Regions from separate parts of the Nitrincola sp. genome, predicted to be linked through region 1. Evidence: predicted binding sites of a transcription regulator. Region 1 holds the regulator's gene; each other region holds the start of a gene.
The links. Region 1 encodes sigma-54, which starts transcription at its own class of promoters, with help from an activator protein. Its sites were predicted from a motif close to TGGCACNNNNNTTGCTNT; they were not measured.
Positions count from the first base shown of each region.

Region 2: the regulator sigma-54 is predicted to act here: its motif matches at 4,208-4,225, upstream of ACN0R1_RS04410 (CmpA/NrtA family ABC transporter substrate-binding protein).
Region 3: the regulator sigma-54 is predicted to act here: its motif matches at 3,441-3,458, upstream of fliE (flagellar hook-basal body complex protein FliE).
Region 4: the regulator sigma-54 is predicted to act here: its motif matches at 2,947-2,964, upstream of ACN0R1_RS13660 (phenol hydroxylase subunit).

Region 1 covers NZ_JBLXDN010000001.1:329,674-337,001, forward strand. Annotated here, with positions in the region: gene mlaE (lipid asymmetry maintenance ABC transporter permease subunit MlaE) at 1-555, opposite strand, end outside; gene ACN0R1_RS01515 (ATP-binding cassette domain-containing protein) at 555-1,406, opposite strand; gene ACN0R1_RS01520 (KpsF/GutQ family sugar-phosphate isomerase) at 1,585-2,556, shown strand; gene ACN0R1_RS01525 (KdsC family phosphatase) at 2,571-3,095, shown strand; gene lptC (LPS export ABC transporter periplasmic protein LptC) at 3,095-3,661, shown strand; gene lptA (lipopolysaccharide transport periplasmic protein LptA) at 3,648-4,160, shown strand; gene lptB (LPS export ABC transporter ATP-binding protein) at 4,163-4,891, shown strand; gene ACN0R1_RS01545 (RNA polymerase factor sigma-54) at 4,931-6,436, shown strand; gene hpf (ribosome hibernation promoting factor) at 6,485-6,775, shown strand; gene ACN0R1_RS01555 (PTS sugar transporter subunit IIA) at 6,797-7,261, shown strand; gene rapZ (RNase adapter RapZ) at 7,265-7,328, shown strand, end outside.
Region 2 covers NZ_JBLXDN010000003.1:197,972-205,299, forward strand. Annotated here, with positions in the region: gene ACN0R1_RS04390 (helix-turn-helix domain-containing protein) at 1-154, opposite strand, end outside; gene ACN0R1_RS04395 (aspartate ammonia-lyase) at 318-1,736, shown strand; gene ACN0R1_RS04400 (asparaginase) at 1,733-2,737, shown strand; gene ACN0R1_RS04405 (nitrate- and nitrite sensing domain-containing protein) at 2,797-4,074, shown strand; gene ACN0R1_RS04410 (CmpA/NrtA family ABC transporter substrate-binding protein) at 4,379-5,719, shown strand; gene ntrB (nitrate ABC transporter permease) at 5,756-6,625, shown strand; gene ACN0R1_RS04420 (ABC transporter ATP-binding protein) at 6,654-7,328, shown strand, end outside.
Region 3 covers NZ_JBLXDN010000016.1:20,491-27,818, forward strand. Annotated here, with positions in the region: gene ACN0R1_RS12795 (flagellar assembly protein FliH) at 1-266, opposite strand, end outside; gene fliG (flagellar motor switch protein FliG) at 271-1,266, opposite strand; gene fliF (flagellar basal-body MS-ring/collar protein FliF) at 1,259-2,890, opposite strand; gene fliE (flagellar hook-basal body complex protein FliE) at 2,947-3,309, opposite strand; gene ACN0R1_RS12815 (3'-5' exonuclease) at 3,507-4,130, opposite strand; gene ACN0R1_RS12820 (putative nucleotidyltransferase substrate binding domain-containing protein) at 4,135-5,967, opposite strand; gene ACN0R1_RS12825 (sodium:solute symporter family transporter) at 6,003-7,328, opposite strand, start outside.
Region 4 covers NZ_JBLXDN010000018.1:40,279-47,606, forward strand. Annotated here, with positions in the region: gene ACN0R1_RS13645 (ABC transporter ATP-binding protein) at 1-567, opposite strand, end outside; gene ACN0R1_RS13650 (DeoR/GlpR family DNA-binding transcription regulator) at 578-1,333, opposite strand; gene ACN0R1_RS13655 (PA0069 family radical SAM protein) at 1,544-2,623, opposite strand; gene ACN0R1_RS13660 (phenol hydroxylase subunit) at 3,016-3,321, shown strand; gene ACN0R1_RS13665 (aromatic/alkene monooxygenase hydroxylase subunit beta) at 3,355-4,341, shown strand; gene ACN0R1_RS13670 (MmoB/DmpM family protein) at 4,352-4,621, shown strand; gene ACN0R1_RS13675 (aromatic/alkene/methane monooxygenase hydroxylase/oxygenase subunit alpha) at 4,679-6,181, shown strand; gene ACN0R1_RS13680 (phenol hydroxylase subunit P4) at 6,244-6,606, shown strand; gene ACN0R1_RS13685 (NADH:ubiquinone reductase (Na(+)-transporting) subunit F) at 6,617-7,328, shown strand, end outside.

The DNA.
Region 1 (7,328 bases):
CCAGAAAGCACCACTGTAAATTCCCAACCAGTCAACGGCAACCAGAGACGCTCCCCAGATTCCCACAACGGCAAAGATCATCGACAGCAGTGGCATACAGATAAAACCTGCATAGAGGCGCGGAGCAATAATCCGCCGGTAAGGATCCACACCGATCATTTCCAGACTGGCCAACTGTTCAGTGGCTTTCATCAAGCCAATTTCAGCGGTAAGCGCGGAACCGGCACGTCCGGCAAACAATAAGGCTGTCACCACCGGGGCCAACTCTCGCAGCAAGCTCAGCGCCACCATCTGACCGACCGCCTGTTCAGAGCCATAATCCACCAGGATCGTATAGCCCTGCAGCCCCAGCACCATACCGATAAAAATACCCGATACAGCAATGATCACCAGTGACAAAACACCGATAAAATAAATCTGTTTAATCAGCAAGGGAAACATCATCACCGGCGCGGGCGTTGCCACCACCGAGTGAAACAGTATCTGACCTGAGCGCCCCAATGCGGCACATTTGGATAGCGTCTTATGGCCCAACCTTTGAATAGGGTCTAGTATCACCTGAAGACTCCTCCGGCCATCAATTGCTCAGTCAAATCGGGTGCCGGATAGTGAAACGGCACCGGTCCATCAGGTAAACCTTCAACAAACTGACGCACCTGTTCTGAGTCCTGATCCTTAAGCTGATCCGGCGTACCTTCGGCAATGACTTTGCCATCTGAAAGTACGTAAATATAATCCGCAATTGAAAGGGTTTCCTGAATATCATGCGAAACAATGATCGAACTGTGCCCAAGCGCTTCATTCAGACGCTTGATCAGATTGACCAACACCCCCATTGCAATCGGATCCTGGCCGGTAAAAGGCTCATCATACATGACAATATCCGGATCCAATGCAATAGCACGCGCTAACGCTACGCGGCGTGCCATACCGCCGGAAAGCTCGCTGGGCATTAACCCTACGGCTCCACGTAGCCCAACAGCCTGCAGCTTCATCAGCACTATATCGCGAATCATTTCTTCAGGTAGCTGGGTGTGCACCCGGATAGGAAAAGCGATATTATCAAATACCGTCATATCCGTGAACAACGCCCCACTCTGAAATAGCATCCCCATCCGCTCGCGAACGATGAAAAGATCCCGACGACCCAGCGTAGGTATATTTTGATTATCCAGCAAAATCTGGCCTGAATCCGGTAACAACTGGCCACCAATCAATTTTAATAACGTGGTTTTCCCTGTGCCAGAGGGCCCCATGATTGCTGTCACCTTACCGCGCGGTATCTTGATACTGACATCATCAAAAATACGCTTTGAGCCGCGTGAAAAGCTCATATTACGTATTTCAACAATGATGTTATCTGCAGATTGTTTCATATCCTTCGTTGAGTCTTTTTCAACGTCCATCCCCACACCCTGTTACAACAGACAAGACCGGTAAATATACCATTACAGAGGACAAGTTTAAACGCACCTGTTATCCAAGTTACACCCCTGTAACAAATTGAGTTACGATCTCAGGCAAATCTGCGTTAAACTTGTCGTAACTTATATACTTTTCAACAGATGGCTGATCCCGATCCGAATGAGCACATTTAACTTTATCGCCGCCGGTACAAGAACCATTGAAATAGAACACGCCACCATCAGCGCTTTGCTGGCCCAGCTGAATGACAATTTTAGCAAAGCCTGTGAGCTGTTACTCAGCTGTGAAGGACGTGTCATTGTCACCGGTATGGGTAAGTCCGGGCATATCGGCAATAAAATTGCAGCCACTCTGGCCAGTACCGGCACCCCGGCTTTTTTTGTTCACCCGGGAGAAGCCAGTCATGGCGATTTAGGCATGTTCACCGGCAAGGATGTTGTTCTGGCACTTTCCAACTCCGGTGAGACTACTGAAGTCGTGACCATATTGCCGCTAATTAAGCGCATGGGTGCCCCACTGATCAGCATGACCTCAAACCCTGATTCTACGCTCTCACGCTTTGCTGACGTCAATTTGCACCTGCCGGTAGAGCGTGAAGCCTGTCCGCATAACCTTGCACCAACCTCAAGCACCACCGCACAACTGGTGATGGGCGATGCCCTGGCAATCGCACTCTTGGAAGCACGCGGCTTTAGCCCCGAAGACTTCGCCTTTTCCCATCCCGGTGGCAGCCTGGGTCGACAACTGCTATTGCGTGTAGATGATATTATGCATGCGGGTGAGAACATTCCTCAGGTCACGGTCAACACCTCGATCCGAGAAGCACTGCTGGAAGTAACTCAGAAACGCCTGGGTATGACAGCGGTAACCAACGCCACCGGCGAGCTGCTGGGTATTTTTACCGATGGCGACTTGCGCCGCACCCTGGATCAGGAAATCGATCTTAAAAATACCTCGATTGAAGAGGTCATGACCCGCGGCGGCACTACACTGAAAACAGGATCCTTGGCAGCAGAAGCACTAAAAGTCATGCAGGAACGTAAAATCAATGCGCTGCTGATTACTGATGAGCAAGGCCAGCTCGCCGGTGCGCTGAACATGCATGACCTGCTTAAAGCCGGAGTAATCTGACCATGACAGAAACCTTGTCCGATGTACTGAAGCAACGCTTGCAATCCATTCGTCTGGCCGTGTTTGATGTGGATGGTATATTAACCGATGGTTCGCTGTATTTTTTACCCGATGGTCAGGAAGTAAAAGCCTTCAATACGCTGGACGGCCTGGGGATAAAGCTGCTGCAGAAAGCCGGCATCAAGACAGCCATTATCACCGGACGCAGCTCATCACAAGTGAGCATGCGCGCCAAAGCACTCGGCGTTGACTGGCTGATACAGGGGCGTGAAGACAAGCTGACAGCTCTGGAAGAAATCTGGTTAGAAAGTGGAGACAGCGCAACCACTACCGCCTATATTGGCGATGATCTGCCGGACCTGGCGGCCATCATTACGGTCGCTTTTGGTGTCTCTGTTCCCAATGGTCATCCGGTAGTCTGCCAGGAAGCCGATTGGTGTACCTCCCGCCAAGGCGGTCATGGAGCGGCACGGGAATTCTGCGAAGTACTGTTATCAGCTCAGGGTAAACTGACCGGTCTGATTGAGGAATTTCGCTGATGTTTAGTGCCGCCCGCCTGAAACTGATAACCGGTCTGGCAATACTACTGGCCGCGCTGGTGTACTGGGGCATTTTTGGCAGTCCTGGTGAAACCGTTTCAGGTGACCCGGATAATCCAGATCGAGTGGACTTTTTTATCCGCGATGCGTACATCAGTGTATTCGATGAAAACGGACAACTCTCACGCATCGTCCAGTCACCCCATTTGCAGCATTTCCCGGCACCGGAGCTGATCACACTGAACAGCCCATTGATTACACTGCCTCGCGATGGACGTGGCGATACACAGATTTCGTCCGACCTCGGCAGCATGCCAGACGATGAAAGCAAGATTGAACTTGCAGGAAACGTCAGGGTTATTGATAATTCGGCTGCAGAAACACCTTGGGTACTGACGACATCAGTCATGACATTACTGCCACCGGATGATTATGCCGAAACCGATGCTCCCGTTCAGATTCAACAGGGAACCAACCGTACCGATGCTATCGGCATGCAGGCGTGGCTAAAAGAACACCGTATAGACCTGCTGTCTGACGTAAGAGGATATTATGCGACATACTAAAATGTTAATGCTGTGCCTGATCACAGCACTACTGATACTGAGTCAGACTGCTTACGCCCTGCCTGAAGACCAGGAGCAGCCAATCTATGTCTCAGCCGATCACGCCAGCATGAACGAACTCACTGGCGTCGCTGTGTATACCGGATCAGTTGAAATACGTCAGGGCACCATGCTGATGCTGGGTTCACGTGTCGAAATGCACCGTGATAATGCCGGTAGTATTTCCAGAATTTTATCGACTGGCTCCCCTGCTGAGTTTCATCAGCAAGCCAGTGCCAACCAGCCTACAACCAAGGCCTATGGATTACGTATGGATTACCAGGTACCCACTCAGACGGTAACCATTACTGAAAACGCTCGCGTTATGCAGGACGCCGACGAGTTCACCGGAGATCGCATCGTCTATGACATGGATAAATCTGTCGTGGATGCATTCAGAAGCGAGTCTCAGGATGGCCAGCGCGTGCAAATGATCATTCAACCGAAAGGCAACCAGTAGCCATGACCACCACTCTGGAAGCCCTGCATCTGGCCAAGTCCTATAAAGGACGTGATGTTGTTCGCGACGTTTCCCTGAAAATCAGCCAGGGCGAAATTGTGGGTCTGCTGGGTCCAAATGGTGCGGGTAAAACGACCTGCTTCTATATGATCGTGGGACTGGTAAATGCCGACAAGGGCAATATTCGTCTTGCACAGCAGGATATCACCCAATTGCCTATGCACAGCCGCGCCAAAAAAGGCATCGGCTATCTGCCACAGGAAGCTTCGGTGTTCAGAAAGCTGAGTGTCAGCGACAATCTGATGGCCATTCTGGAAACCCGTAAGGAGTTATCCAAATCAGACCGCACCCAGTTACTGGAAGAGCTGCTACAGGAATTCCATATTACCCATCTACGCAACAGCCCAGGTATGGCACTGTCTGGGGGGGAGCGTCGGCGCGTGGAGATAGCCCGTGCATTGGCCACGGAACCACGCTTCATTCTGCTGGATGAACCCTTTGCGGGTGTTGATCCGATATCAGTAAATGATATTAAACAGACCATACGGCATCTTCAGGAACGTAATATAGGTATACTGATAACTGATCACAATGTGCGCGAGACCCTCGACATTTGTGAACGTGCCTACATCGTCAGTGAAGGCGCCATCCTTGCAGATGGCAGTCCATCTGACATAATGGGCAACAAGCAGGTTCGCAGCGCCTATCTCGGCGACCAGTTCCGGCTTTAGTCACCATCCCTGCCTCTGAATAAGTGATCTTAACGGCATATGAAGCAAGCGTTACATCTCAAGATTGGCCAACATCTCACGATGACGCCACAGCTGCAACAAGCCATCCGCCTGCTGCAGCTGTCAACACTGGATCTACAACAGGAGATCCAGCAGGCGCTGGACAGCAACCCGTTGCTGGAAGTCAGTGATGATGAATCTGACACGACCGAAGCGCTCGTGGATCAAACCTATGAAGATAAAGAAACCGCTGCACTAAACAGCAATAGCGAAACGTCAGACAATTCAAACGAAGACACTGGGGCAGATACTGACTGGAATGAATCCATTCCCGATGACTTGCCCACTGACAGCAACTGGGAAGACACCTTCCAAAGCCAAGGCCCAGGCTCAGGCTCTGCTGCCGAAGGCGACTGGCCTAATCAAGACAATGATACCCGAGAAGACACCCTCCAGGATCATCTGATCTGGCAGTTGAACCTGACCCCCATGAGTGAACAGGACTATATGGTGGCAGAGGCCATTATCGACGCCACGGATGCGGATGGCTACCTGCGTAGCGACCTTGCCGAGCTACTGGAACAGTTCCAGGCACAACAGCCGGAACTGTTCATGGAAGCCGATGAAGATGAAATTCTGGCGGTACTCCACCGGGTTCAGCAATTTGATCCACCGGGGGTAGCCGCCCGAGATCTGAGTGAATGCCTGTGTATACAGATCAGGCAACTGCCAGAAACGATCGAATGGCGTGAGCAAGCAATTCGCCTTTGCCGGGAATTTTTACCCCTGCTAGGCAGCCATGATTACAAAACACTGATGCGCAAAATGCGTCTGAATGACGTTGAACTGGATAATGTCATCAACCTGATCCGCTCGTTAAACCCCAAACCCGGCGCATTGATCAGCTCCACTCAATCTGAATATGTCATACCCGATGTCATGGTGCGTAAAATCCAGGATGAGTGGATCGTATCCCTTAATCCAGATATCGCTCCTAAACTGCGGATCAATTCACAGTATGCGGATTTGATCCGACGTGCTGACAGCAGTGCCGACAATACCTACTTGAAAAATCACCTGCAGGAAGCGCGCTGGTTTTTGAAAAGTTTGCTGAGCCGCAATGACACGCTACTAAAGGTGGCAACCGAGATTGTCGAGCGACAGCGCGACTTTCTCGACACAGGTGATGAAGCCATGAAACCCATGGTGTTGCATGATATCGCTGAAGCGGTATCCATGCATGAATCCACCATTTCCCGTGTTACCACACAAAAATTCATTCATACCCCCAGAGGTATTTTTGAGCTTAAATATTTCTTTTCCAGTCAGGTTAATACGGCCGATGGAGAAGGTGCTTCATCCACAGCGATTCGAGCGCTGATCAAAAAGTTGATTTCTGCTGAAAATACAGCCAAACCCCTCAGCGATAACAAGATCGCACAACTGCTGAAAGAGCAGGGAATCAACGTAGCAAGACGTACCGTCGCAAAATATCGTGAGGCGTTAAGCATTCCGCCTTCTAATGAGCGCAAGCGTCTGCTTTAATTAACTATAGAGTACGACCTCATCGTACCGGCACTAAGGAGAGATACCATGCAGATCAATATAACCGGTCATCACGTAGAACTGACAGATGCATTAAATGAGTACGTTCGCAGTAAATTCGTGCGTCTTGAGCGTCATTTCGACAATATTACCAACGTACAGGTGACCCTGAGTGTTGAGAAGCAGCGCCAGAAAGCTGAAGCTGACTTACATGTAGCTGGAGGTGAAATATTTGCACAAGCCGAACAGGATGACATGTATGCTGCAATAGATGCCATGATCGACAAATTGGATCGTCAGGTCATTAAGCACAAGGAAAAAATGAAATCTCATAAATAACCACTAACTATTGACTATCACATGCCTATATCCGAACTACTGACTGAATCCCTGACACTCTGTCATATCGATGCCGTCAGTAAAAAACGTGTTTTAGAAATTGCCAGTGAAACACTGGCTGCCGAAATAGATGAACTGGAAGCTGAAGATGTCTTCAGCGCCCTGCTCAATCGTGAACGCCTCGGCAGTACAGGCATCGGCGACGGTGTGGCGATCCCACACTGTCGTCTGGCTGGCTGTAATAGAGCTCTCGCACTTTTAATCACCTTGAAAGAACCTATTGATTTTGATGCGATAGACAACCGTCCTGTCGACCTTCTCTGCTGCCTATTGGTCCCTGAAGATGCGGCTACAGAGCATTTACAAACACTCGCTGGTCTAGCCGAGCTCTTCAGTCAGTCAGAGATACGTGAAGCACTGCGAGGTGCTACTGATGCCGTCACGCTGTTCAGTCGTTTTATGAACGCTGCCGGGCAAGGAAGCTAAGCTGTGAAGCTGGTCATTTTGAGTGGTCGATCCGGTTCAGGTAAAACTACGGCGCTGCAAGCACTTG
Region 2 (7,328 bases), on a different contig from region 1:
AGATCTGTTGCAGCCTATGCGTAGAGGGATGATTGCTGCCTTTCAGGTAGCGATTGAACTGGGTGCGGTTGACCCCTAAACGTCGGCAAACCTCGGCAATGGATTTGTGGTAGCTGCAGAGTAATTTCAGATTACTGCAGAAGTGCTCAGTCATTGGGTGATGGACCTGTCTCAGTGGCTGTTGGAAAGTCTAATGAAGTGATGCATTGTGATGCATATAGCGCTTATATCTGCATCTTAAAGCAACAATTTGCCAAATGGTAGTCAAGCTGGTCCGTTGGTTTAATAGGCAAAAACAAACAAACGGATAATCGCTGATGAAAACACGTCTTGAACACGATCTGCTGGGTGAACGCGTAATGCCGGATTATTGCTGGTATGGCATCCAGACCCAGCGCGCACTGGATAATTTTTCCATTACCGGTATACCGCTGAGCCACTTTCCTGAATTAGTGAATGCTTTGGCGATGGTAAAGCAGGCGGCGGCTTCAGCGAATCGAGATTTGGGCGTGTTACCAGTGACTAAAGCTGAAGCTATCATTACCGCTTGTCAGGATATACAGCTTGGTAAACTGCATGATCAGTTTGTCGTGGATATGATCCAGGGCGGCGCGGGTACCTCAACCAATATGAATGCCAATGAAGTGATTGCCAATCTGGCACTGACTAATACGGGCCATCAGCGCGGTGATTATCAGTTTTTGCACCCCAATGACGATGTAAACCGTTCCCAGTCAACCAATGATGCCTATCCAACAGCAGTTTGTGTTGCCGTTCAAATTGCCACAGAACCACTTATCGTCACGTTGCAGGCGCTGATTGATTCACTACACGAGAAAGGACAGGCGTTTAATCATGTGGTAAAAATGGGCCGAACCCAACTACAGGATGCGGTGCCTATGACACTGGGTCAGGAGTTTGAAGCCTTTGCCGTAACCCTGCGTGAAGATATCGACCGGTTACATGAAGCCTGTGCACTATTATGCGAAGTCAATCTTGGTGGAACAGCCATAGGAACAGGGATTAATGCCCACCCTGAGTATTCTGCTCTGGCGATAGGCCATCTGGCCCGTATAAGCGGCAAGCCATTGGTGCCAGCGACTAACCTGGTTGAAGCCACGTCGGATATGGGTGCCTTTGTATTTTTCTCGGGCATTCTGAAACGTCTGGCGATCAAACTCAGCAAGGTGGCTAACGATTTACGGCTGCTCTCAAGTGGCCCCCGAACCGGATTGGGTGAGATACGTTTGCCAGCGGTACAGCCGGGTTCATCCATCATGCCGGGTAAGGTCAATCCGGTAATTCCTGAAGCGGTTAACCAAACCGCTTTTCAGGTGATTGCCAATGATCTGGCAGTGACTCTGGCTGCCGAAGCGGGGCAATTGCAGCTCAATGCGATGGAGCCGCTGATAGTCTATAACCTGCTCAGCTCAATTCGAATGCTAAGCTCCGCCTGTGAAATGCTGGATCAGCGCTGCATCCGGGGCATAGAGGCTAATGAAGATCGCTGTGCAGAACATCTGCACAACAGCATTGGCGTGGTTACAGCACTGGTACCTCATATAGGCTATACCCAGGCCTCACGCATTGCTGCACAGGCGCTGATGAGTGGAGAAACCGTCAGGGAGCTGGTGCTGGCAAAAGGACTGCTGACACCTCAGGAGCTCGACAGACTGCTGAGCCCGGAAGCCATGCTAAAACCTTATATGACGCTTGAGCCGGAGAGCGTCTTATGACAGCGCCGGTACTGGTTATACACTGTGGTGGCACGATTGGCATGCTTGCAACGCCCGAAGGTTATGCTCCCGCGGAGGGGTTTGAACAGCGTTTACGGAACAGCTTGAGCCCGGCTCAATCAGTGGCATTTGACTGGTTGGAACTGCAACCGCTGATTGACAGTGCCGCCGCAGAACCAACCGACTGGCTGCATTTAGCGCGTCTATTAGGCTCCTACTGGCAGGACTACAGGGGTTTTGTGATCCTGCACGGCACAGATACGCTAGCCTATACCGCGTCGGCCTTGTCATTTATGTTAGGGCCATTAGATAAACCGGTGATCATCACTGGGGCTCAGATTCCTCTGAGTGAGCCTCGCAGCGATGCGCCAGTCAATGTAACCAACAGCTTGCAACTGGCCGCCGACGGTCTGATTCATGAAGTGTGTGTGTGCTTCCATGATCGGCTGCTGCGCGGTAATCGCTGCCGGAAGCTGCATAGTGAATCCATGGCTGCATTTGACTCACCGGCCTTTCCAGCGCTGGCAAAATTGGGGATTAAACCCCTTTATCAGCCGTTGCAGGCGCTACCCCAAGGCAAGGCTGGGTTGTCGGCCTTGCCAGAGCAGATGCATGCTGAGGCGGTTGTGATGCTAAGTGTCTATCCAGGTATGGCCAGTGAACAGCTGCAATGGCTGTTGCATCAGCCTGGATTACGCGGATTGGTACTACAGACCTATGGTGCTGGTAATCCTCCCAAAGGGTTGGTATCGGTGCTGGCTGAGCTGATTGATGCCGGGGTGACAGTTATCAATGTCAGTCAGTGTATCAGTGGTGGTGTAACCCAGGGCAGTTATGCCAGTGCATCAGACTTAAACCGCATCGGTGTGATTTCCGGAGGGGATCTGACACCTGAAGCGGCCTTCACCAAACTGCATTGGTTACTGGCATGTCACTTTTCAGAGGCGGGGTTAGCAAGGTTACTGCAATGTTCTATTGCTGGCGAGTGCTCGGCAGATTAATTGGATAGTGGTATAAACCTTGCAGGATGATGTTCCAAATAGACATAACGGAGCACATCATGCCTTCATGCAGTGCAGAAGATTTTTTGCTGGCCTCAAAACGCTGTGAAATTGCCAACCTGGAAGAGTTGTTGTTGACCGGCGAACTGGTAAACAGCATCAGTCAGCTGGTACATATGCTGCAACGTGAGCGGGGGTTGTCAAATGTCTATATCGCCTCAGAAGGTGAGCGTTTCGGGCCACAGCGCCATGAACAGATAGCCCTGTGTATGGAAATGGAAGCCGGCCTGAGACAACGCCTGGCAGCCTTGGATCTAAGCGCTTGCCATCTGTCTGGCAGTGTGCGCTTGTATACCCGGATAGCCTATGTATTGCATGGGCTGGATGCTCTGCCTGAAATACGTCAGCGTGCATTGCATCTGCGGATTACGGCAAAAGAGTTGACCCGCCTGATCAGTGCATTGATTGCCGGCTTGTTGTCTGTGGTATTTGAAGCGGCGGATACCGCCGCTGATCCGGATATTACCCGGGCACTGGTCGCCATGTTCAATTTTATGCAAGGAAAAGAACTGGCCGGGCAAGAACGTGCCTGGGGTGCCAGTGGCTTTGCCGCAGGACACTTTGAAACCGAAGAACAGCATAAACTGCAACATTTGATTGAAGCTCAGGCGCGTTGTTTTGAAACCTTTGCCGAGTTCAGTAGTCCGCAACCCTTAACCTTGTGGGAGGCGCTGCTGGTACATGAGTGTGCCGCTGAGCTGAACAGGCTGCGTCAAATCGTGGCGCGAGCCCAGGCCGACGAGGCCATTCCTTCAGCCTTCAGTGAGGTATGGTATGACGTCGCCACCTGCCGTATCGATGCCATGAAACAGATAGAAGAAGCCTTGGCTGCCGACTTGTTGGCACTGTGTACCACCAAACTCGATGGGGCCCAGTTGGACTTGCGCAATCACCGCTGTTTGCTCAATAGCCTGGTAACTGATGCAGGTGAGTCTTCCTCCTTAAGCTTTCTGACCGATTCATTACAGGCTTTCGAACAGCACTCCAGTGAAGAAACACCACCTGCCGGGCGTTCTGTGTATGAGTTACTTAAAGCACAGTCTATGCGCTTACAGTCTGTCAGTGATGAGTTGCAACAGGCGCGTCAGGCGCTGATGGAACGCAAAACTCTGGAGCGAGCCAAGGGATTGCTGATGGAATACCAAGGCTTGTCTGAAGATCAAGCCTATCGCCAGATACGTCAGTCAGCTATGGAACAGAATTTACGCTTGATGGATGTGGCCGAAATCATCATTGAACGCACCCGCATACTGCTACGCAATAATCACACTGGCTAAACCTTACATCGTTTGTATTCGTGGATCATTTCAGTGCGCCTTGCACAGGATGGGTGCGGTATTGAGGGTGAAAAACACCTAACTTAATCGTGATTTCAATCAAATTATTGTTTTTTAATAGTTTTGATCTTGGTGGCACGATTTTCGCTTTATATTATTCACAAGCTAAAGCCAATCTTTCGGGGTTGGTTGTTAATAACAGGTAAGAGTCAGTAACTGGACAACGGCGTCCACCTCTAATTCGCTTTACAGCGGGTTAGCAGAGGTGGACGCCGTTTTTTTTTGTTCTTTTCAGGAGACATCCATGAAGATTAATAATCCTTTAATCGCCGGACTTGCAGCTTCAGAGCAGCCCAAAAATCCAAATCGTCGTAAGTTTATCGGCGGTGTAGCGGCTGTTGCAGGTGCTGCAACACTGGGTGGGATCTTCCCACTGGGTATCAATAGTGCAAGCGCTGCCAGCCATGGAAAACCGGAAACCACTTCAGCCAAACTCGGTTTTATTGCGTTAACAGATGCGGCACCGCTGTTCGTGGCACTGGAAAAAGGTTTCTTTGCCAAGCACGGCATGCCCGATGTCGAGGTGCTTAAGCAGTCATCCTGGGGAACAACACGTGACAATCTGGTGTTGGGTTCACAGCGTAATGGTATCGATGGTGCGCATATATTAACGCCCATGCCGTATTTAATCGCTTCAGGGGCGATGACTGCAAATAACATTCCTACACCCATGTATATACTGGCGCGCCTGAATCTGGCGGGGCAGTGTATTTCCGTCGGAAGTGAATACAAGGATTTGCAGGTTGGGCTGGATACATCAAGCTTTAGTCAGGCGTTAGCCGCTAAGCGTGAAGCGGGTAATGCGATCAATGCTGCGATGACCTTTCCGGGTGGTACCCATGATATGTGGATGCGCTACTGGCTGGCAGCCGGAGGTATAGATCCGGATCAGAATATCTCCACTATTGTGGTGCCACCGGCACAGATGGTTGCCAATATGCGTGTCGGCAGTATGGATACTTTCTGTGTATGTGAGCCCTGGAACCAGCAATTGGTGAATCAAGGCATCGGCTATACCGCCAATACCACCGGTGAGATGTGGCATAACCATCCGGAAAAAGCCTTCGCCATGCGTGCAGATTATGTCGATGCTAATCCCAACGCTACCAAGGCCTTGCTGATGGCCGTGATGGAAGCGCAGATTTATTGCGAACAAGCTGAAAATCGCCGTGAAGTTGCAGAAATATGCTCTAAGCGTCGTTGGATACATGCTCCCTTTGATGACATCGTCGATCGCATGGAAGGTAATTTTGATTATGGCAACGGCAAGGTGATCGAGAACCATCCGGATCAGATGCGTTACTGGAAGGATCAGGCCTCTTATCCGTTCAAGAGTCATGATCTTTGGTTCCTGACTGAGAACAAGCGTTGGGGATACCTGCCTCAGGATTTAGATTCTCAAGCTCTTATTGACCAGGTCAACCGAGAAGATCTCTGGCGCGAAGCCGCTTTGGCACTGGGTGTTGATTCAGCTGATATTCCAGAAAGCACTTCACGTGGAATTGAAACCTTCTTCGATGGCAAGACTTTCAATCCTGATAACCCCCAGGCCTATCTTGACAGCCTGGATATCAAACGAACCTGAGCGCTTACCGGATAGACCTAAGCAGGAGAGAAAATTATGACTGTAAAAACCAATCGCGTATTGACGCTACCAGAGGGGATTGGCATGCCAGCCGTACTGGGTAAAAGTGCCCGTCAGTTGAAATCGGTGGGAGAGAGCCTTGTAACCAATGTACTGCCAGCACTGGTCGTAGGTGTCATATTAATCCTGATCTGGGAATGGTTGACCTCCTCACCGGGAGCCACGTTACCTTCACCCTCCCGCGTAGTTGATGAAACCTGGGAGTTGATTATCAACCCCTTTTACAACCATGGCGGTACCGATGTCGGCATGGGTTGGCAAATTCTAGCCAGCCTGGAGCGGGTGGCTTACGGCTATAGCCTGGCCGTTATCGCCGGGATCAGTCTGGGTGTGCTGGTAGGCCAGTCAACCTGGGCAATGCGCGGGCTGGATCCAATTTTTCAAATCCTGCGGACCGTGCCGCCCCTGGCCTGGTTGCCCATTTCACTGGCGGCCTTTCAGGACAGTAACCCGTCTGCCATCTTTGTGATTTTTATCACTGCTATCTGGCCGATCATCATCAACACCTCGGTGGGTATCCGCAATATTCCGGAAGACTACCGCAATGTGTCCCGGGTGCTGTCGCTGAATGGCTATGAGTACTTCGTCAAAATCATGCTGCCCGCCGCCGCACCTTACATCTTCACCGGTCTGAGAATTGGTATTGGTCTTTCCTGGTTGGCGATTGTAGCGGCTGAAATGTTGATTGGTGGTGTTGGTATCGGATTCTTCATCTGGGATGCCTGGAATGCGTCAATGATTAGCGACATCGTTCTGGCACTGGTTTATGTCGGTGTAGTGGGCTTTTTCCTGGATCGCCTGATTGGGTTTATTTCCAATCTGGTCACTCGTGGAACCGCTAAATAAACCGGTAATTTAATAAAGGGTGAATAACATGTCTAAGCATTATTTGTCGATTGAAGGTGTAAACAAAACCTTCGGAAAAGGTAACAAGGAAACCCGTGTCCTTAAAAATGTAAATCTCCACATTAATAAGGGAGAGTACATTTCCATTATTGGTCACTCGGGCTGTGGCAAGTCTACGGTGTTAAATATTGTTGCCGGTCTACTGTCATCAACCCAAGGCGCGGTGATTCTGGATGGTCGCGAGGTGAACTCCCCCGGCCCGGATCGCAGCGTGGTGTTCCAGAATCACTCACTGCTGCCCTGGTTGACCGTGTATGAAAATGTGGCGTTGGCGGTCAATAAAACCTTCAAAAAAACCAAAACAGCCGCTCAGCGGCATGACTGGATACTGAAAAGCCTGGAGATGGTGCATATGTCGCATGCCCTGCACCAGCGCCCGGATGAAATATCCGGCGGCATGAAACAGCGCGTGGGTATTGCCCGTGCCTTGGCAATGGAACCCAAGGTGCTGTTGCTGGATGAGCCCTTTGGTGCACTGGATGCGCTGACGCGTGCCCATCTGCAGGATGAGGTGATGAAAATTCAGAGCGAGATCAACAGCACCATCATCATGATTACCCATGATGTTGACGAAGCGGTGTTGCTGTCGGACCGCATCGTAATGATGACCAACGGACCTGAAGCCACCATAGGTGAAATTCTT
Region 3 (7,328 bases), on a different contig from region 1:
CCGTCTGACTTCCCTTGCTCAAAACCTTCTTCGCGCCCCTGAGCAAAACCTTCTTTAAAGGCATCCTCTCGGATTTGCTCTATTTCAGCCAATGTCAGTTTTTCAGCGGCAACTTCTTCATCCGTCACCGTCACTTTTTCTTCCTGATAGACGGTATTAAAAGCGGACCCTTGCGGTTCACTTTCCATCGCTGGAAGCTCCCAGGCATTCAAGCGCCTGGCCTCAGCAGCCGGGATTCTAACGGGAAATATATTGTCCGCTTTCATAGGATTAAATCATATCATCACCGCCACCCAGCGTAATTTCGCCATCATCGGCAAGTCGTCGGGCAACGTTGAGTATTTCTTTCTGGGCAGACTCGACTTCGCTGATTCGTACAGGACCTTTCGCTTCAAGGTCATCACGCAGCAGCTCGGCAGCACGCTTGGACATGTTCTTGAAGATTTTTTCCTGCAGCTGCGTATCAGCCCCTTTAAGGGCCACAACCAGCTGATCTGTCTGAATTTCTCGCAAAATAACCTGAATGCCTCGATCTTCGACATCCAGTAAATTATCGAACACAAACATCAGATCAGAGATTTGATTCGCCAACCCTTCGTCGGTTTCTTTAATGGCATCCATCAGCTCGGCTTCTATCTGGGTGTCAATAAAGTTCATAATATTTGCCGCCGACTTCACCCCACCCAGACGAGTCAACTGAGTTGAGCGAGGACCACTGAACTGACTTTCCAGCATATCATTCAGCTCCTGCAAGGCCTGTGGTTGAATCTGGTCCAGTGCAGCAACACGCATGACAATATCCAGGCGCACTTTATCATCAAAAAAACTCAGAACACTTGCCGCCTGATCCGGCTCCAGATACGAGACTATGACAGCCTGAATCTGCGGATGTTCAAAGCGTATGATTTCGGCCACCTGTCGCGCGTCCATCCAACGCAACGTATCCAGACCCGAGGTATTGGTGCTGAACAGGATTCTGTCGATAAGCGTTTTAGCCTTATCTTCACCCAAGGCCTGATTTAACATTGCCCGGATATAGCGGTCATTATTGATGCCGATACCGGTTTGATCGCTGACAACATCCAGAAAATCTGAAACTACTGATTCGACTCGTGACTGCGGCACATTATCCAGACGTGACATAGCCTCACCTATCCGCTGCACCTCTTTCGGCCCAAGGTGCTTGAGTATTTCAGCAGCATCACTCTCACCCAGACTAATCAGCAGCACGGCAGCCTTTTCAATATCTGTCAGTCCGTCACTCACGCTCTACCACCCACTGCTTAATCGCTTGAGCCACACGGGCCGGATCTTCGGCTACCATACTGCGAATTTCATTCAACTGATAATCAAAACTTTCGTTAGGGGTGACCATAGCGGCAGACTCCACACCACCAAAAGTGACCTTATCGTCGGCTATACCTGAACCATTCAGAGAGTCCAGCTCAGCCGAGATCTGACCCGCCGGCCCCAGTTCATTTACGGATCGACTGCCACCAGCTGTAGACAGGTGCTTCAACACTGGGCGCAGAATCCCCAGAACAAGAATCAGCACAAATAACCCAGCGCCAAGCTGTTTAATCAAGTTCCAGAACCAGTCTTGCTGCCAAAAAGCCGTGTCCACCACTTCATACTCCTCAGGCGGCACAAAAGAAGAGTTAATCACATTAACGCTATCCCCTCGCAGCGCTGAAAAGCCCACGGCATTTTGAACCAGCAGACGCAAACGCTCCAGGTCTTCTTCTGACCAAGATGCCCTGCTCTGCTCACCCGTTGCAGGGTCAATATTAGTCAGGTCATCTACAACCACTGCAACCGACAAGCGTTTGACGCCTCCCATCTGCTGCCGGGTATAACTGATGCTACGATCCAGCTCAAAATTACGGGTAGCCTGGTTACGACTGGTTCCGGAACTCCCAGCTCCAGCAACAGCTCCATTAGCACCGGCTATTTCTGGCACCGCCACTGGACCTGGTGGCTGGTTTGCCAACGCCCCAGGAACACCGGCAGCAACATCACCCGCCTCGCGACGCTCTTCCATGGTCTGTTCGCTGCGTAAAGCTGGCAAATCAGGATTATAGACTTCACTGGCTTGTTCAATCTCAGTGAAGTCTATATCAGCAGATACCTCTGCACGGAAATTCCCCAGTCCAACAACCGGCTGCAGAATACTGTTTACTCGGTTAACCAGGGTGTCTTCAACCTGACGTACATACTCCAACTGCCGAGCCGCCAACACCACATCCGAATCGACATCGCGAATATTAAGTAATCGACCACGCTGATCGACAATAGTGACATCCTTGACATCCAGTTCTGGGATACTGGAAGCAACCAGATTAGCGATTGCGGCCACCTGATCACGCTCTAATTGGCGTCCGGAAAATAACTCTAAGAATACTGATGCACGGGGCTTACTCTGATCGCGGATGAAAACTGTGTCCTTCGGAATTGCCAAGTGAATACGCGCCGACCTGACAGCCATCATATTGGAGATAGTTCTGGCAAGCTCGCCTTCCAGGCCACGCCGGTAACGTGTGGTTTCCATAAACTGGCTACTACCCATACCATGGTCCTGATCCAACAGTTCAAAACCTATAGTTTTATCCGCAGAGAAGCCATCAGCGGCCAGTTGTAGCCGAGCCGTATGTACATGAGATTCTGGCACTAAAATAGCTCGCCCGTCCGCATCAAAGCGGTAGGGGATTTTATTCATACGCAGTTGTTCGATAACCTCATTGGCATCAGAAAAACTCAAGTTGGCGTAGAGAACTCGATAGTCTGGCTGCTGCGACCAAAGTACTACAGCAAAACCAATGGCGACGCTTGCGGCCAGTCCAATCATTAAACCCAACTGACGCAAAATCCCCAGGCCGTTGAACCCAGCCATGAGACCGCCTCTTGCATTTAATGGACCCGCTGTATTTTCCATTTATACCAACTCAGTTAGATAGGCATCTTCGAGACATCTTCATAGGCCTGAACCAGGCGGTTACGCACTTGGGTCAAAGCATCGAAGGAAATAGATGCTTTTTGCGCCTGGATCATCACCTGAGGCAAGTCAACACCCGGATCACCACGCTCATAAGACTCACGCATCTGGTTTGACATTTTTTGATTGGAGTTCACCTGATCCACAGCAGACTTAAGCAAGTCTGTAAATCCGGTACGCTCAGAATCTTTAATAGCATTTCCGGGAGCTTCAGACCGTAAGCCCGGCATCTCGATCTGGCGCGCAGCCTGCTGCATGTCTGACCGCATGGTTCGCATTTGCGCCAGAACACTATTGATATCAGACCGCTCAATCATGTTCAGACCTCATTGGATAGTGGCATTTTTTTGACATTATAGCGCCATTATTGAATAACAAGAAGTCGACAAGCAAAATAATGACAATTTTTTGTCGTATCCAATCATAAACCTGGCACCGTGAGTACAAAAATGCAAAAAGCAGGCCAATGCCTGCTTTTTTATAATGTAATTTTGACTTAAGCCAAACAGTCCTGCTAATCAGCCAAGGGAGCACCAAATTTTAGCCGCACATACATCAACGCAACCGTTATCGCATCACCCAACGCTGTGTGCCGCTGAATAATTGGAATATCCAGTTTCTTGGAGATAGTATCGAAACGCAGGTCTACATCACCACCAACCGTCTTCCATTTAATGATATCGTGATAGACGTGGGATAGCTCTATTGCCTTATTTGGCAAGCCAAAGCCATATTTCGGTCGGATATATTTATCCAGCATGCGAATATCATAATTTACATAATACCCAAGAATCGGACGATTGCCGACAAACTCCAGCACTTGCTCCAAGGCATCATCAAGCTCTATGCCATCAACCAGATCACTGGCGCGAATTTTATGTATCTTGATAGAATCCCCTGTCAGGGAAGCTGGCGGCTTGAGCTTAATATCCAGGCGCTCGCTGGTAATCACTCGCCGACCACGAATACGTACAGCACCTATAGACAGAATTTCGCCTTTCTTTACATCCAGACTGGTGGTTTCACAATCAAGTGAGACCACCTCATCACCCTTATAAGGTTCAAATAGAGGGGCATAGGGGCTGTCCCGAAACTCTCTGCGCTCTTTAAAGCGCCGGATTGTTCTTGGAATAATCATATTGTTATGAGCCTATATGGTAACGCGAAGCCAAGTGTTTCTTGAAATCCTTGACAATTCTTAACGCATCTCTGAGCAAATCCCTCTCCAGCTTATTCAAGCGCTGCAAATCAATAGCATTCGGTGTTTTATCTACGCCATCTGCACTCTCTTCCACGCGCTGAATTTGGTGCTTCAGCCGGATTTGCACGAACAAAGACAAAGCCTCAGACAAGTTTTCGCCCACGGATTTGCGCAACTGCTCCATTTCCACCAACACTTCTATGCGCTTAAAGGTATTAGTTTCCAGTATCCGATACTCCAGCGCCATAGTGCGAACACCATGCACTATCGGAAAAATACCGCCCTTCTTGATATCCAACATGCCTTTATCTTTCAGATTTCCAAAAAAAGTCAGTGGCGTATCAAAGTTCAGCGCGGCCTTGGCAAAATGCGAAAAAAAGATGTCGTTGTTTTTTATACTCCGAAGAAAAGCATTCCTGGCCACCTTAAACATAGCCGCATTACCGGCAAGCGGCTTCCCATCCACCGCAATAGCCAGCTTCATTACCGACTCACCGTCAAATTTTTGACTCCAGCGACTCAGTTTGGCAGCCCATTCGTTGGTGGAATTAACCCACTCCGGATTTGATACCATGATATTACCCGGACAGGGCGGGAAACCAAATGAGATCAAAGTCTCACTGAACTTCTGCATCACTTTATGCATTTCCGACCATTCCAGACCATCCCTGAATATCAGACCATTGTCCTGGTCAGTTTTCATTATTTGCTCGCCCCGTCCTTCTGAACCCATTACGATCAGACAAACATGCGGCCGCATATCATTAGGTATCACCAGATCAAACAGCTTGGAAATAATGCGGCCATTCATGGCGGCCAGCAACTCCATGGTAAAGCGAGTTTTCACCCCTGTTGAAATCAACGCCTTAATCAAGTCGGTCAGACCCTGAGCAGCTTCCCTCAGATCATCAAGGGTCTGTGCACGCTCAACACGCAAGCCAATGACATGTGAATGACTGGAAAAATGGCTCAGCACGTCTGTCAGCTCAACAATACCGAACAGCTCAGTGCCTCGCATTACCACCACACGCTCTATCTGCTGCTGCGTCATCATTATCAGCGCATTAAACAGATAGTCCTGCGGATCCGTAGTAATCAGACGGTAACTGGCAATTTCTGACACATCAGACTCCAGGGGCATATTCTTGATGATGACCGCATCAAGCAGATCCGTGCCGGTAACCATGCCATAGCGGTTACCTTTCTTAGCTAGAACACAATCTGCTTTCATTTCACGCATCATGCGGGTAGCTTCAAAAATCGACGTACCCTCCAGCACTATGAGCGGTTCACGGATAGTGCCATCTTCAATTCGCGCCAGCATAAACTCAGCCATATCTTGATTTTGACCATACTGAGCGACAATTTCACGTTTAGCGGTAAGGCTTTGCTGGAAATAATCAGCAAACAATGCATTACTGGCGATCAGATCCATCAAAGTTCGGGTGGGTAACACATGGCAGATAGTTTCTTCTACGGCAATAAAATTATGAATTGCCTTACCATTCAGAACCGACCAGCCACCAAAGTAATCTTCATCCTGATAATGAACAAACACACTGGCAGCCGCATCATTATCAACTAACTCGGAGCCGTCGCTTTCGCCCACCTTTCCCTTGAGCACAATAAAAACGCCTTCTGGTACCTCACCCGCCGTAATAATGGTTTCGCCTTTTTGGAAGTAAGCAATATCCAGATGGCTGTTAAGCATCGCCTGCTCTTTCTGACTCAGCAGGCTGAAGGGCAAGTTATCCATATTAAACGATTCTGACATAGTGACTCCTATTGTTATTATTCAGCGCATTGGGCTTACTGCTTGACAGGCAGCACAGCCACTTTAAAAAAAACGGTCATCAACAGCGTAACACCCAAATTCAGCAACATAGCGCAGGCCCCAAACGCTTCTGGTGAGAGTATCGTTGATAACGATGTTTGGCCCATTTGCATCAGACTCAGATCAAACACAAGGGTATAGGCCAGATAGCTGGTAAAGCCTGCTAATATGCCTGTAAACACGGCATAAGGATGCAGTCCCGGCCTGAAAATTAGCAACAAAGTAGGCGCAAACAAGGTAGCGGCGGCCAGCGCAATAATGCGGTTCATCAGTTCAATCAAGGTACCAGGCAGGATTAGCGCCAGAAGCCCAGCCATCAACAACATACACACCGCTACTAACCGCGCCAGCTTAAGCTCTGCTCTTTGCGTTAAACGTTTAGACAGTAGCTGGACAGCAGCAGAATGAGCAGCCGAAATCATTAACACCGAAGCACTGGATAGGATCGCGGCCACTATACCTACACTGAGTATACCTACCACCCACACAGGCATAGCAGAGACTTCCGGTATTAAAAATAAACGCAGCTCTTCTGCCACATATAACTCAGATGGAAAGCGCTGCTGCAGTGGCTCATAAATACCGGCGGCAGGATTGAGTATAAGCGGCTCTCCAGACAAACCGGTTTTATCATTGTATAAAGGCATTGAGCCTTCAAATGGCGATCCTGCTGCATACTGCACCTTGCCATCCTGGGTATGATCGTACCAGGCAAGTTGCTTATTTTGTTCCCAAGCGTAAAACCAGTCTGGCATGCGGCTATAAGCTGTACCCTCATTAAATTCACCATTAACGGACTGAATCAGGCGTAACTCACCCATGCTGGCGATGAGCGGCATGGAGGAATAGATCAGCCCGAGAAACACCAGCATCCAGACGGTGCTCTGGCTTATATCAGCCGTTTTTTTAACTGACTGGTAGCGTAACAACAGGTGAGGAAGGACGGCGACTCCAGCCATCAATGACAGCAGCAGGAATACAACATCCACAGTATCGCGCGAAGGCAGGTTTGACGTAAAACCCAACTGCTGTCTCAGACTGTCCAGCGACAACTGAAACTCAAAACCTGAACCCGAAAAAAAACTACGACTGAAAAGCACACCAAAGCGCTCATCAAACTTGCCAGCCAGATAGACAGATGGAATCATCAGTGCGCAAAAAAGGATGCAATACTGCAACATTTGCACTTGAGTCATCGCCTTCATTGACCCAAGTACGACATAGAAAAGCAGCAAAAACATGCTGATAATAACGCCAGCCTGAACAGACAACTGCAAATGTCTCGAAAAGATCAAACTCAT
Region 4 (7,328 bases), on a different contig from region 1:
ATACAGCACTGTCATACCCAGGCGCTGTTGCAGTGCTCTTAATTCGGCGCGCATCTCATTACGCAGCTTGGCATCCAGGTTGGAGAGAGGTTCATCCATCAGGCATAAAGGCGCTTCGGCAATGATCGCTCGCGCCAGTGCCACACGCTGACACTGGCCTCCGGATAGCTGTGAGGGTTTCTTGGCCAGTTGATCACCCAGATTCACCAGTTCGGCCACTTTCTTTAAGCGTTGATCACGTTCGTGCGCGCCGACACCTCGCGCTTTCAGGCCAAAGACAATATTTTCAGCCACACACAGGTGAGGAAAGAGCGCATAGGATTGAAACACCATCGCCAGTTTGCGTTTTCCGGGTGGCAGGTGGGTGATATCGACGCCATTCAGCTTGATGCTTCCGGATGAGGGATCCTCAAGACCGGCAATCATTTTTAACGTAGTCGATTTTCCGCAACCCGAAGGGCCTAACAGGGCAACAAACTCACCCTGGGCAATTTCAAAACTGATGTCTTTGACCGCAAGGGTTTCTTCCCACTGCTTGCGAAGTTGACAGACTTGCAACTGACTCATCTCTGGCTCCTTAATAAAGTAACTCGACACCCGCCGCTTCACACAGCTCGGCCATCGGGGTGGTGAGTTGATCAGTAACCAGCCTGTCCACATCAGACAGGGTACCGGTTCGTACAGGGGCTTTACGCAGATGCTTGCTGGAGTCAGCCACCAGAATGCGTTGGTCGCTGTTCTCAATAATGGCGCGTGACAGGTAAGACTCCTCTGGCGAAAAGTCCATCAGATCGCCCTGTGGGCCCAGACCACCAATACCAAAAATGCCAAAATTGACCTGAAAACGTCGCAGAAAACGGGTGGCATCTTCACCCATCAAATCCTGATCCGATGGCCGAATACGCCCACCGGTTAACAGGGTTTCAATATTCGGGTTGTGGCACAGCGTCATGGCGGCATTGAGGTTATTGGTGATGACCTGCAATCCAGGATGATCCAGCAATGCCAGTGCAACCTGTTGTGGCGTGGTGCCGATACCAATAAAAATCGTCGCACCTTCCGGCAGTAAATCCGCCACCTTACTGCCGATGGCACGTTTGGCCTCAAGATTGATCACCTGACGACTCTGGAAGGACAGGTTGCGGTTATGAAACGGTAGCCTGATACCGCCATGTACCCGCTGCACCAGCCCCTGATCGCTCAGTTCATTCAGATCCTTGCGGATCGTCTGCACCGAGACATTGAAGGAATCCGTCAGCTCCTGGCTGGAAAGATGCCCACCCGCCTGCTTCAACCAGGCCAGAATTTTTGTTTGACGCTCAGATAACAGCATTGAATACCTTCGAACGAACTTTAATTAATCTTCGCTTCTATTGAAAAAGTGAATTTAAGTTTCGAACGAGAGTGTATGCCGGAAATATTTCACCCTGGTGACGTAAATATGATGAATTAATGAAATGACAGAAAGGGGGGAGCAGAAAAGGGGTCAGTACCCTTTTATTTTTGAATAAAAGGGTACTGACCCCTTTTCTGCTTTTCCGCTTTAGAAGAACAAATCACCCTGGAGGGAAGGTGGGCGGAAGTCGCGGGTATTCAGGCCTTGTTCGGTGTTGCCTTGCAGACCCAGGCGGCGGCTGGCTTTGGTGAAGCGTTGCGCTATCAGTTCGGCGAAAACGCCTTCACCACTAAAGCGTTTACCAAATTCGGCATGGTTGGTTTTTCCGCCACGACATTGGCGCATCAGGCTCATGACCTTGTTGGCACGATCCGGGTAATGGGCTTCCAACCAGGACTCAAACAGCGGGGCGACTTCCAAGGGCAAACGCAGCAGCATCCAGTTAGCGGTTCTTGCACCTGCCTCGCTGACGGCTGCTAAGATCTGCTCGATTTCATGATCGGTTAATCCCGGAATAATCGGTGATACCAGGGTGCCCACGGGAATGCCCGCGGCACTGAGTTCGCGGATCGCTCTCAGGCGTGCCTGCGGTGAGGCCGCGCGCGGTTCCAGGGTGCGCTTTAACTGCATATCCAGGCTGGTAATACTGATAAACACCCTGACCAGTCGATGCTTCGCCATCTCCGTTAACAGATCCAGATCTCTTAAAACCAGCATACTTTTGGTCACCAGTGTCACCGGGTGGCGGGCTTCGAGTAACAGCTCCAGCAACCGGCGCGTGGTTTTGTATTTAGCTTCAATCGGCTGGTAGCAGTCGGTGTTACCGGACAGGTTGATCGGGCGGCATACATAGCCTGGTTTACACAGCTCTTCGCGCAGGGTTTCGACCAGGCCGGTACGCGCAATCAATTTGGTTTCAAAATCCAGTCCCGGTGACATATCCCAATAGGCATGCGAGGGGCGGGCGTAACAATAGACGCAGCCATGTTCGCAACCCCGATAGGGGTTGATGGAGCGGTCAAATGGCAGGTCGGGGGATGTGTTCCACGACAGTGCTGTTTTGCAGGGTTCATCGCGTATTTCGGTCGCCAGGCTTTGCTGCGTACCCTCCTGCCACCAGCCATCATCCACCGTTTCACTGATTCTGGGTGAAAAGCGGTTGTCGGGATTGTAGGTCGCGCCCCGTCCTCTACGCGCAGCAGCAGATGATTTGTCGGAAGAGGCCATGTGTTCGCTCCAGTATAAAGACTGTATGTATATACAGTATAGTTTGCCTGCTGAAGTTTGAACAGAAAAAAGTAAAAAAGGGGTCAGTACCCTTTTATTCAAAATAAAAGGGTACTGACCCCTTTTTTGTCTTTTTTGATGAAATGATGAAGTGAGGGGTTTTGTATGATGATTTGATTAACCTGATCGGCACAACTTTTTGTGCTTGATGTGATTGAGTCTGTTTTGTCTTCTAGCGTTACGAATAAATTGAATGTAATTACTATAATAAAAACAATAATTTAAGTTAATTATCTGGTTTTATGATCTGAATTTTTCTTTCCTGGCACAGCCCTTGCTTTTACCTGACTGACAATGACGCCATAACAACATAAAAAGTCAGAGGTTGTGCAATGCCCGATTTGCAACTCCATACCAATACCACGCCCAAAGCGCGTTCAAGCTTTGAGCGTCTGACCAAGTATATCCGCGTGCGCAGTGATGCCGGAGCACGTTTCGTCGAATTTGACTTTGCGATTGGAGATCCCTCTTTGTTCGTCGAGTTGATTATGCCGCCTGCCGCTTTTGACGCCTTCTGTAAAAACAACCAGGTCATTCATATGACCGATGAACAGATGGCTGACGTCGATGCTGAACTGCAGAAATGGCGCTATGGCGAAGACACCCTGATGTCCAGGAACCATAACCGATCCGCTTAATAACAATAACGTTTAACCTATGGGTACTGTCTGATGACAATAGAAATCAAAACCTCCACCCTGGAGCCAATCCGCAATACCTTTGCGAATATTGAACGCCGCTTTGGTGATAAGCCAGCTTCACGCTATCAGGAAGCGACCTATGACCTGCAGGCTGAAGCCAACTTTCATTACCGTCCGCTGTGGCAGCCGGAGTATGAGCTGAATGATAAGAGCCGTACCCGGATCGTCATGGAAGACTGGTACGCCTTGAAAGATCCACGTCAGTTTTACTACGGCACGTATGTGCAGAATCGCGCCAAACTGCAGGAAGCCGCTGAGAGCAGTTATGCCTTTTTTGAAAAGCGTAATCTGGCCGAGCACCTGCCCGACGCGGTTAAAAATCTCCTGATTACCTACCTGATTCCACTGCGGCATATCGAACACACCGCCAACCTGAACAATATGTATGGCTGCGCGTTTGGTTATGGCACCGCTATCACTCAGGCACTGCTGTACAACGCCATGGATCGCCTGGGGATTGCCCAGTATCTGTCGCGTATCGGTTTGATTCTGGATAGCAATACCGGTGATTCGCTGATCGAGTCCAAGCAACACTGGATGCAGAATCCGCTGTGGCAGGGGATGCGTGCCCTGTGTGAAGAGATGACCACCGTTGAAGACTGGTTTGAGGTAGTGATCGCGCAAAACCTGGTGGTCGATACGCTGGTATTCAATCTCTTTTATGAGCAGTTGGACGAGAAGCTGAGCAGCATCGGTGGGCGTGATGTCGCCATGCTGACTGAGTTCATGCTGGCCTGGAATAAAGATGTGTCCCGCTGGCTCGACAGTGTGCTGAAAACCATGGCGTCTGAATCAGAGGAAAACCGCGCCTTGTTAGAGGCCTGGTGCCGCGACTGGCGTCAGAAAACCCTGGATGCAATGAGCCCCCTGGTCACCACACTTCTGGATGACGCGGCGCTGAGTCGGGCCGATGCATTGCTGGAATCTCGTTTGCAAAAAATCGGCATCTGCCACTGAGGAGCTTCGCATGTCAAAAGTATATATCGCCCTGCAGGACAATGATGAGTCCCGCTATATCGTTGAAGCGATTGAGGAAGATAACCCGGACGCCACAGTCAATCACATGCCGGCGATGATCCGCATCGAAAACGAAAACAGCCTGGTGATCAAGCGCGCCACGGTTGAAGAGAAGATGGGACGTGACTGGGATGTACAGGAACTGCATCTGAATCTGATTACCCTCGGCGGCAATGTTGACGAAGACGATGAGCAACTTGAGCTGAGCTGGAACTCCTGATCTGGAATGAATAGTCCGGGACAAACAGTCCGGAATTAAAATAATAAGGTATTCAAAATGGCTGCTAAAAAACTCAATCTAAAAGATAAGTACCGTTTGCTAACCCGTGATCTGGACTGGGAATACTCCTATGCCGATCGCAAAAAAGCCTTTCCTTACGAAGAGTTTGAAGGGATTAAAATTACTGACTGGTCAAAATGGGAAGATCCGTTTCGTCTGACAATGGATTCTTACTGGAAGTACCAGGCTGAAAAAGAGAAAAAACTTTACGCTATTTTTGATGCATTTTCGCAGAACAATGGCCACCTGAATGTGACCGATGCGCGTTACATCAATGCGATCAAAATCTTCCTGACCGGCGTGTCACCACTGGAATACCAGGCGTTTCAGGGCTATGCCCATGTAGGTCGTCAGTTTGGTGGGGCGGGAGCGCGCGTGGCCTGTCAGATGCAGTCTATCGATGAGCTGCGTCATGTGCAGACCCAGATTCATGCCATGAGTCATTACAACAAGTACTTTGATGGCTTCCAGGACTGGTCACACATGCATGACCGTGTCTGGTACTTGTCTGTGCCTAAATCCTTCTTTGATGATGCGCGTTCAGCCGGGCCATTTGAGTTCCTGATTGCGATCAGCTTCAGCTTTGAATATGTGCTGACCAATCTGCTGTTTGTACCCTTTATGTCGGGGGCAGCGCACAACGGTGATATGGCCACCTGTACCTTTGGTTTTTCAGCCCAGTCTGATGAAGCACGGCACATGACACTCGGGCTGGAGATTATCAAATTCCTGCTGGAGCAACATGAAGACAATGTGCCGATCGTGCAGAAATGGATCGATAAGTGGTTCTGGCGGGGTACGCGTCTGCTGACCATTGTGGCAATGATGATGGATTACATGCTGCCGAATAAAGTCATGTCCTGGAAAGAAGCCTGGGAAGTTTACTTTGAAGAAGCGGGCGGTGCGCTGTTCAAAGACCTGGAGCGCTACGGCATCCGCATCCCCAAGTTTGTCGAAACCACTGAAAAAGAGAAAGAGCATATTTCGCATCAAGCCTGGTGGATCTTCTATACCCACGGCCATGCGGCGGGCTTCCATACCTGGATTCCCAGTGATGAAGAGCTGGACTGGTTGAGCGAAAAGTACCCGGATACCTTCGACAAGTACTACCGTCCACGCTGGGAGCTTGCGAAGAAAATGGAAGCCGAAGGTAAACGCTTCTACACCAAAGCACTACCTCAGCTGTGCACCACCTGTCAGATTCCGATGGGCTTCACTGAGATGGATGATCCCACACAGATCGCCTATCGCTCCAGCGATTTTGAAGGTGAGAAGTACCACTTCTGTTCAGATGGCTGCAAACACATATTCGATGACGAACCGGAAAAGTATGTGCAGTCCTGGCTGCCTGTGCATCAGATTTATCAGGGCAATTGTGGCGGTGCCAGTGTTGAAGAGGTACTGCGCGATTACTACCAGTTGAACATGGGCGCCGACAACATGGATATCAAAGGCTCACCTGACGAAACACGCTGGAAGGAATGGAAAGGCGTTGCCTGAACCTATCTCTGAATAATAACAACAGGAGCCATCCCGCATGGCTCCAGAAGCAGGATATCACTATGTCAGTTACAGCAATTACGCCGGACTACAAAGTTCCGGCACTGGATAGATTTGAAAATTTTCACGGTAATCAGATCGTGTATGTGGGTTGGGACCATCACCTGATGTTCTGTTCCGCCTTTGCTTACGCACTGCCACCGACCACCACCTTTGCCGAACTTCGCGACCAGATTATGCCTGAGGCGTTTGGCGAGCATGCCGAGTTTACCCAGGTGAACTGGAACACCGCGACCTGGTTGCTGGATAACCAGCCGTTTACCCCGGCTCTGGATAAAAGCTTTCAGGAGCAGGGTATCGGTCATAAGTCCTTATTAAGGTTCCAGACCCCAGAACTGACTGGGTTTCAGGGCAAAGGCGTTTGAGGAGGTTGTTATGACATATGCAGTGACCGTAGAACCCACCGGTGATGTGATTGAAGTGGAAGAGGGGCAAACCATTCTGGATGCCGCCCTGCGTCAGGGTGTCTGGTTACCCTTTGCCTGCGGTCACGGCACCTGTGCCACCTGCAAGGTGCAGGTGGTTGAAGGCGATGTCGATATAGGTAACGCCTCGCCCTTTGCGCTGATGGATGTGGAACGGGATGAAGGCAAGGTGCTGGCCTGCTGTGCCATCCCTGAATCGGATCTGGTGATTGAAGCGGATGTGGATGTGGATCCGGACTTCGCTGGCCATCCGGTTGAGGATTTCACCGCAACCGTTGTCAGCATAGAAAACCTGTCGCCCAGCATTAAAGAGATACGTGTGGCGTTGGATCGCCCCATGACCTTTCAGGCGGGTCAGTATGTGAACCTGAATCTGCCGGGTGTGGAAGGCAGCCGTGCGTTTTCCATTGCCAACCCGCCATCAGATGATCGTCATATTGAGTTGCATGTGCGTCTGGTGCCAGGTGGTGCCGGAACCACCTGGTTACACGAATCACTGAAGCCAGGTGATGAGCTGGATCTGTCCGGTCCGTATGGTCAGTTTTTTGTGCGCAAATCTGACGCCAAGGATGTGATCTTTATTGCCGGTGGTTCGGGACTATCCAGTCCGCAATCGATGATTCTGGACCTGTTGGAGCAGGGCGACACCCGGCAGATTTATC